DNA from 2 places in the Pseudomonas sp. 37 R 15 genome. Region 1 is predicted to be linked to the other one. Evidence: riboswitches for the same ligand, from Rfam matches in the RefSeq annotation. Region 1 holds a riboswitch; the other holds the start of a gene.
What was found. Region 1 has a riboswitch for cobalamin ahead of cobO (cob(I)yrinic acid a,c-diamide adenosyltransferase). Riboswitches for the same ligand answer to the same signal wherever they lie in the genome.
Positions count from the first base shown of each region.

Region 2: another riboswitch for cobalamin. It lies ahead of BFQ04_RS23780 (ABC transporter substrate-binding protein); the one in region 1 lies ahead of cobO (cob(I)yrinic acid a,c-diamide adenosyltransferase).

Region 1 covers NZ_CVTV01000018.1:75,566-79,866, reverse strand. Annotated here, with positions in the region: gene BFQ04_RS04250 (PQQ-dependent sugar dehydrogenase) at 1-1,291, opposite strand, end outside; cobalamin riboswitch at 1,391-1,648, shown strand; gene cobO (cob(I)yrinic acid a,c-diamide adenosyltransferase) at 1,728-2,339, shown strand; gene BFQ04_RS04240 (cobyrinate a,c-diamide synthase) at 2,336-3,742, shown strand; gene bluB (5,6-dimethylbenzimidazole synthase) at 3,739-4,301, shown strand, end outside.
Region 2 covers NZ_CVTV01000059.1:29,728-34,028, forward strand. Annotated here, with positions in the region: gene BFQ04_RS23770 (ABC transporter ATP-binding protein) at 1-94, opposite strand, end outside; gene BFQ04_RS23775 (FecCD family ABC transporter permease) at 91-1,095, opposite strand; gene BFQ04_RS23780 (ABC transporter substrate-binding protein) at 1,092-2,102, opposite strand; cobalamin riboswitch at 2,216-2,410, opposite strand; gene BFQ04_RS23785 (DNA/RNA non-specific endonuclease) at 2,532-3,461, opposite strand; gene BFQ04_RS23790 (M4 family metallopeptidase) at 3,596-4,301, shown strand, end outside.

The DNA.
Region 1 (4,301 bases):
ACACCTTATTGCCCACATCATCAGCCACCAGCAATGCACCTTGCTGATCGATCACCACGCCCACCGGCCGGCCCAGGGCGTTCTCGTCCTTATCCAGGAACCCGGTCAGCACATCCACCGGCTTGCCTTTCGGTTGCCCACCCTCGAACGGCACGAAGATCACCTTGTAGCCGCTGTGCGGCTTGCGATTCCACGAGCCATGCTGGCCGATGAACGCGCCGTTGCTGAACTGGGCAGGGAGTTTGTTGCCGGTGGCGAAGGTCAGCCCCAGCGACGCGGTATGCGGGCCTACCGCATAGTCCGGCGCGATGGCTTTGGCCACCAACTGCGGGTTCTGCGGCGTGACGCGCACATCCACATGCTGCCCGTAATAGCTGAAAGGCCAGCCGTAGAAGGCGCCGTCCTTGACCGAAGTGATGTAGTCCGGCACCAAATCACTGCCGATCTCATCGCGCTCGTTCACCGCCGTCCATAGTTTGCCGCTCTGGGGTTCCCAGGCCATGCCGTTGGGATTGCGCAGGCCGGAGGCGAAAATACGATGCTGGCCCGTGGCGCGGTCGACCTCCCAGATCGCCGCCCGGCCTTCTTCGGCTTCCAGGCCGTTCTCGCCGACGTTGCTGTTGGAGCCGACGCTGACATACAGCTTGCTGCCATCCTGGCTGGCCACCACGTTTTTGGTCCAGTGATGGTTGAGGCTGCCGCCCGGTAGATCGACGACCTTGGTGCCGGCCGCCTTGATCGCGGTTTCGCCAGGCTGATAGGGGAAGCGCAGCAACTTGTCCGAGTCGGCCACGTACAGGTCGTTGCCGACCAGGGCCATGCCGAACGGCGAGTTGAGGTTTTCCAGGAACACCGTGCGCGTTTCGGCGACGCCGTCATGGTCGGCGTCGCGCAGCAGGGTGATGCGGTTCGGGCTCGGCACACCAGCGCCGGCGCGGCCCATGACTTTTTCCATGACCCAGCCGCGAATGCCTTTGGTGTCATCCGGCTTGGGCGGTGCGTTGGTCTCGGCCACCAGTATGTCGCCGTTGGGCAGCACATAGAGCCAGCGCGGATGCTCCAGGCCCTCGGCGAATGCGGCCACTTGCGTGCCGGCAGCGGCGGTTGGCCTGGCGCCGTCGGGCCAGCCGACAGCTGGTGCGATGTTCACGGTAGGGATCAGCGTCTTGTTTGGTTCCGGCAGCTTGGGCGAGGGCCCGGTGCCATCCGTCACCTGCAGGGTAGAGCTTTCTCCGCAGGCGGCGAGGGTGCCGGCCAGCATGATCAGTAAGGCAAGTCTGGTTTTATGCATGGTGTTCTCCTGAATACCTGTAAGGGTAGAGAAGCACATCACCTTGATGGTTCAAGTACAGGACCAGCTTTAATTGACGCTCCACCCCCAACCCACTAACCTTCGCGGCTTGTTTCAGGTGCTCCGTGGCGTACGCGTCGACAGAGTGAAACAGGGAAGCCGGTGAGTGAGCGCACTTGTACACAGTGCTGCCGCAATTCCGGCGCTGCCCCCGCAACGGTAAATGAGTCAAGACGGCGCTGTTGGCCACTGTATCGCAGGCGATATGGGAAGGCGCGCCGTCGGCCTGCACGGTCTTTTACACAGACCGAGTGCCACTCATGAGCCCGGAGACCGGCCTGAAACATTCAACAGCATCACGGTGGGCGATGCTTGGCTGTCTGTTTTGTTTTTTTCCTGCCCGCCGTTTTTTGTCCAGCCCCAACGGAGAGCTGCCATGACCGATACCCCCGACCGCGACGAACGCCACCTGGCGCGCATGCTGCGCAAAAAAGCCGTGATCGATGAACGCATCGCCAATTCGCCCAATGAGTGCGGTTTGCTGCTGGTGCTGACCGGCAACGGCAAGGGCAAGAGCAGCTCGGCCTTCGGCATGCTGGCCCGGGCCATGGGCCATGGCATGCAGTGCGGCGTGGTGCAGTTTATCAAGGGGCGCAACAGTACCGGCGAAGAGATGTTCTTCCGCCGTTTCCCCGAGCAAGTGCGCTTCCATGTGATGGGCGAGGGCTTTACCTGGGAAACCCAGGATCGCCAGCGCGATATCGCCGCCGCCGAAGCGGCCTGGGCGGTATCCAGGGCGATGCTGAATGACCCCTCCATCGGCCTGGTGGTGCTGGACGAGTTGAACATCGCCCTCAAGCACGGCTACCTTGACCTGGACCAGGTGCTCGGCGACCTGCAAGCCCGCCCGCCGATGCAGCACGTGGTGGTCACCGGCCGGGGTGCCAAGCCGGAACTGATCGAAATGGCCGATACCGTCACCGACATGGGCATGCTCAAGCACGCGTTCCAGGCCGGTATCAAGGCTCAGAAAGGCGTCGAACTTTGAATCAGCCCCGTCATTGCCCGGCCGTATTGATCGCCGCACCGGCGTCCGGCCAGGGCAAAACCACGGTCACCGCCGCGTTGGCGCGTTTGCACCGCAACCTGGGGCGCAAGGTTCGCGTATTCAAATGCGGGCCGGACTTCCTTGACCCGATGATTCACGAACGCGCCAGTGGCGCGCCGGTGTATCAATTGGACATGTGGATGGTCGGCGAGCAGGAAAGTCGTCGCTTGTTGTGGGAAGCGGCGGGTGAGGCCGACCTGATCCTGATCGAAGGCGTGATGGGCCTGTTCGACGGCACCCCTTCCAGCGCCGACCTGGCGCGGCATTTCGGGGTGCCGGTGCTGGGCGTGATCGACGGCACGGCCATGGCGCAGACCTTCGGCGCGCTCGCGTTAGGCCTGGCACGCTACCAGCCGGACCTGCCCTTCGCCGGGGTGCTCGCCAACCGCGTCGGCACACTGCGCCATGCGCAGTTGCTGGAGGGCAGCCTGACCGAAGGCTTGCGTTGGTACGGCGCGCTGTCGCGCGAAACCGGCATCGAATTGCCCAGCCGTCACCTGGGCCTGGTGCAAGCCAGCGAACTGAATGACCTCGACGCGCGCCTGGACGCCGCCGCCCAAGCGCTGGGCAGCAGTTGCGAAGTGGCCGTGCCGCCGCCGGTAATGTTTGCCGCGCCCGAAGTCATCGAGGCCGAGCCCTTGCTCGCCGGGGTACGCATTGCGGTAGCCCGCGACGAAGCCTTCGCCTTTACCTACGGCGCCAGCCTCGACCTGCTGCGGGCCATGGGCGCGCAGCTCACGTTTTTCTCGCCCCTTCACGATCATGCGTTGCCTGACGCCGACAGCCTGTACCTGCCAGGTGGCTACCCGGAACTGCATCACCTGGCGCTGTCGCAAAATACTGCAATGCTTGAGGCGATCCGCGCCCATCATGCCGCCGGCAAGCCATTGCTCGCCGAGTGTGGCGGCATGCTGTATTTGCTCGACTCGCTGACCGATGTCGACGGCAACCGCGCCGAACTGCTCGGTCTGCTGCAGGGCGATGCAGTGATGCAAAAGAAATTGGCCGCCCTGGCGCTGCAAATCGTGGAGCTGCCCGAGGGCACGTTGCGCGGGCATACCTATCATCACTCCTTGACCAGCACAGCGTTGGAGCCGATCGCCCGCGGGCTTAGCCCCAATGGTGGGCGCGGGGCCGAGGCGGTCTATCGGCAGGGGCGGATGACAGCCTCCTATGTGCACTTTTACTTTCCGTCGAACCCGGCGGCGGTGGCCGCATTGTTTGCGCCAGGTCCCGACACCGCTATCGGGGGCAAGTCGAATCGTCGCACCGCCCCTCCCACAATTGACCGAGTTGAAACCCCATCCAATGTGGGAGGGGGCTTGCCCCCGATGAGGCCATGACTGACCACGCCTTCCCCGAAGCCGACCGCCAAGCCGTCTACCGCGCCATCGCCGAACGCCGCGACATGCGCCACTTCAGCGGTGGCACCGTCGCGCCTGAATTACTGCAGCGCCTGCTCCAGGCCGCCCACCAGGCGCCGAGCGTCGGCCTGATGCAGCCGTGGCGCTTTATCCGCATCAGTGACCGTCAATTGCGGGGCCGGATTCAACAACTGGTGGAAGCAGAACGCATCCGCACCGCCGAGGCCCTGGGCGAGCGCTCCGACGACTTCATGAAGCTCAAGGTCGAAGGCATCCACGACTGCGCCGAAGTGCTGGTGGCGGCACTGATGGACGATCGCGAGCGGCACATCTTCGGCCGACGCACCTTGCCGGAAATGGACATGGCGTCCTTGTCCTGCGCGATTCAGAACCTGTGGCTGGCCGCCCGCGTCGAGGGCTTGGGCATGGGCTGGGTCTCGCTGTTCGAACCCCAGGCACTGGCCGACCTGCTGGGTTTGCCGGCGGGCGCCAAACCCCTGGCGGTACTGTGCCTGGGACCGGTCGCGCAGTTCTATCC
Region 2 (4,301 bases), on a different contig from region 1:
GGGTTTCCCCCAACTGCACGTCAAGATGAATATCGCGCAGCAACTCGGCGTCACGCACCTTGAAGCCCAGGGCGGTGCAGCTCAGTATCGTCATCGCGCGTTCCTCCGGCCGATCAGGATCAGCGCAAACACCGGCGCGCCGACCAGCGCGGTGACCACGCCCACCGGAATCACCTGGCCCTTGATCAAGGTACGCGACAGCACATCCGCCGCGATCAGGAACAAGGCGCCGCCCAGGGCGCTGGCCGGCAGCAGTCGCGAGTGCCCGGTGCCGAGCATCAAGCGCACGGCATGGGGGATCACCAGCCCGACAAACCCGATGGAACCGACAATCGACACCATCACCGCCGTGACCACTGCCGCGCAGCCCACCAGCACAACCTGCACGCGACGCACCGGGATGCCCAGCGAGGCCGCCGAATCGGTGCCGAAGGTAAACGCATCCAATGCACGTCGGTGCCACAGGCACACCACCAGCCCTGCGACCGCCACCGGCACCGCCAGCCACACCGATGGCCAGCGCACGCCGCTGAGGTTGCCCAGCAGCCAGAACATGATGCCGCGGGCCTGTTCGGAGCTGGCGGATTTGGTAATCAGGAACGCGGTGAGCGCATTGAACAACTGCGAACCGGCGATGCCGGCGAGGATGATCTGGCCGGTGCCGCTGGCGGAACCGCTGGCCCGCGCCAGCAGGATCACCAGTGCAAACGCGGCCATGGCGCCGACAAAGGCGCCCGCCGACAACGAAATCAAACCGCCGCCCACCCCGAGCAAGGCAATCAGCACCGCACCGGTCGAGGCGCCGGCGCTGATGCCCAGCAAATACGGGTCGGCCAACGGGTTGCGCAGCAACGATTGCAGGATCACCCCACAAGTCGCCAGGCCCGCACCACAGGCACCGGCGACCAGGGCGCGGGTCAGGCGGTAGTTCCATACCACGCCTTCATCGATGGGATCGAGCACATAGCCAGCCGCCCACAGTTTGTTGGCGAGCACCTGGAGCACCACCTGCGGCGAGATAGCGGTTTCGCCGATGGCCACACCGGCAAGCAGGGCGATCAGCAGCAGCGTGAGGGCGAGCAGGGTCCGTATCATTGCGGCAGGTTGTAGCCGTCGATGGCGGCGGCCAGCTGTTCCAGGCCGTCGAAGGTGCGCAGGCTGGCCTGCAGCGCGAGGGCGTCGAGGATGATGATGCGGTTGTGTTTCACCGCGTCCATGTTGCGCGTCACCGGGTCGCTACGCAGGAAGGCCAGCTTCTTTTCATGGTCGTCGGCGGGGTAGCGGCGGCGGTCCATGCGCGCGATCACCAGGAAGGTAGGGTTGGCCTTGGCGATGGTTTCCCAGCCGACGGCGGGCCATTCTTCATCCGATTGCACCACGTTGCGCAGGCCGAGGGTTTGCAGCATGAATTGCGGAACCCCTTTGTGGCCGGCCACGTAAGGGTCGCTGGCCATTTCGGCGCTGGAGAACCACACCAGCGCGCTGGCCTGTTTCAAACCTTTGCTCTGCGCGGTGGCAATCGACTTGGCCAGGCGCGCCTTGAGTTCATCGGTCAGTTGCTGGCCGCGCGCTTGCACGTCGAAGATCTCGGCCAGTTGGCTGAGGCTCTTGTAGATCGTCTCGATGCGAAACGGCTCCAGCCGCGTGCCGTCGGCGCCGACCAGATTGTCCTTGCCTTCGCAGTCGGAGGGCAGCAGGTAGGTGGGAATATTCAGTTCGTGAAACTGTTCGCGGGTACCCACCACGCCTTGAGGGCCGACCACCCATTCCAGCTCGGCGGCCACCAGTTGCGGGCGCTTGGCGATGACCGCCTCGAAGCTCGGCTCGTTATTGGCCAGGCGCTCGATGCTGTCGTTCTGCGCCTTGTACTGCCCCAGCACATCGTTGAACCACAGCGAAGTACCGACCACTTTATTGCCCACTCCCAGCGCATACAGCATCTCGGTGGCGGCCTGGCCGATCGTCACGCTGCGCGCGGGGGCTTGCTGGAAGGTGAGGCTGTTGCCGCAGTTCTCGACCGTCAGCGGGTAGTGAGTAGGCGCGGCGTGGGCCAGGGCACACAAGCCCAGGCCAGTGATCAGGGCCGAAACGCGTAGCAGCATGGGGCAATCTCCGGTGAACCGTACGTGAAGCAGGGGCGGTACGGCTCGGAAACACACCTTCGAACGCTGCAGGTCTGGCAGGGCGCGGATGTCCTTCCCGGACACCCCGCCGGTTAGTGAGTCACTTGGCCGGCAGGTCTCCTGACTGATGCGTCGTCGCCACGCTCCGGCCTTCCCGGACAACGTCCAGTGGCAGTGGGGAGCAGGCTCAGCACCTACAGTTGCGGGGGCAGTTTCGATTGACGTCGCGGGCGGCGTTTCGAATTCCCTGTTAGTCCCGTGTGGGAACCGGCGGCGCTATGGTAGTCGATCACGGCCTGTAGGAGCGAGCTTGCTCGCGAAGGTCGTCAACGATAACGCGAGCGGCCTGATGCGCCGCGGTGCTCTAAGGTGCTTCGCGTGCAAGCTCGCTCCTACAATGGGCCGTGGTCAGAGTCGGATATCCTGCGGCCCCCGGATCAGCGCTTCGATCCGCGTCCCCGTGGCGCGCTCTTCGTTGCTGAAACCGTCGTAGTCGGCCAGGTTGCCGAAGCGGATACCGGTCAATTGTTCGATCTGCAGCACGCTGCGCCGGTAGGTTTTGAGCGGGCCGAATACCAGGTCCAGTTGGTCCAGCTCGCGGCGCTGGTCGATCATGTACGCGCTGGCCGAGGGTTTGCCGTCGTCGCTGAGGTAGGCCACGACTTTCCAGAACGCCTGGGGGATTTTCACGCCACGGTACAGGCGGTCGTCGTCGCCAAACACCGGGCCGCTGAATACGCTGGCGCGGGCTTTCCAGCGCTGGGTGTTGTCGAGGATGTAGTCTTCCAGTTCCAGCCAGGTCTTCTGGTTGAAGCCGCTCATCTGCGGCGAGCAGTTGGTGAAGTGGAAGGTGTCGAGGTTGGCGGTGTTCGCCTCGTTTCCCCAGTTGGGGTCCTGGCGCCGCACCAGATGACCACGGTCCAGGCCATTGCCGGCGTAGAGGTCCTCGCCCACCTGGGCGTCGAGGGGCAGGCGGCCGTCGTAGGCCCAGGTGTCGTTGCTGCGCACGATATCCACGTGCTTGTCGCCATCGATGTTGACGCCGACATACAGTGCCAGGCGTCGGGAGCGCGACATACTGATGGAAAAGTGCGTGTAGTCCAGGCGCCCGGGCTGGGCATCGCCTGCCAGGGTCGAGTCAAGGGTGGGCCAGGGCACACCGAAGCTGCCGAGAAAATCCTCGGCGTAGCCGCGCCGGTCCTGCAGGTCCTTGGCTGCGGTAACCCGCGGCGTCGCAGCCCTGGCCTCCAGCAAGGATGGGCTGGGCGTGATCAGTGGGCGAAGGTCGGCAAGCCTTGGGCGATAGGACAGGTCGATTTTGACGTGACGTGCGGGCATGGGGTATTCCTGATGGGCCTTGGATAAACACGACTGCAACATGATTTCATGACAATTTGGCCCAGGCGGCAGACCCGCGTCTATCCTGAAGTCGTTGACCGGCCGTTCACCACACGCCAAAAAGGAGCCAGCTTATGTGTGTTCGCCAACCGCGAAATCCGATTTTCTGCCTGATCCCGCCGTACATGCTCGACCAGATCGCGCGCCACGGTGACAAAGCCCAACGGGAGGTTGCGCTGCGCACGCGTGCCAAGGACAGCACGTTCCGCTCGTTGCGCATGGTCGCCGTGCCCGCCAAAGGCCCGGCCCGCATGGCGCTGGCGGCGGGCGCCGAGAAACAGCGTTCGATCTACAGCGCCGACAACACCGACAGCCTGCCCGGCAAGCTGATCCGTGGCGAAGGGCAACCCGCCAGCGGTGATGCCGCGGTGGACGAGGCCTACGACGGCCTGGGGGCGACCTTCGACTTTTTCGACCAGGTGTTCGATCGCAATTCCATCGACGATGCCGGCATGGCGCTGGATGCCACCGTGCACTTCGGCCAGGACTACAACAATGCGTTCTGGAACTCGACCCAGATGGTCTTTGGTGATGGCGACCAGCAACTGTTCAACCGCTTCACCGTGGCCCTCGACGTGATTGGGCATGAATTGGCCCACGGGGTCACCGAGGATGAAGCCAAGTTGATGTACTTCAATCAATCCGGTGCGCTGAACGAATCGCTGTCGGATGTGTTCGGGTCGCTGATCAAGCAGTACGCGTTAAAACAAAAGGCCGAGGACGCCGATTGGTTGATCGGCAAAGGGTTGTTTACCAAAAAGATAAAAGGCACTGCACTGC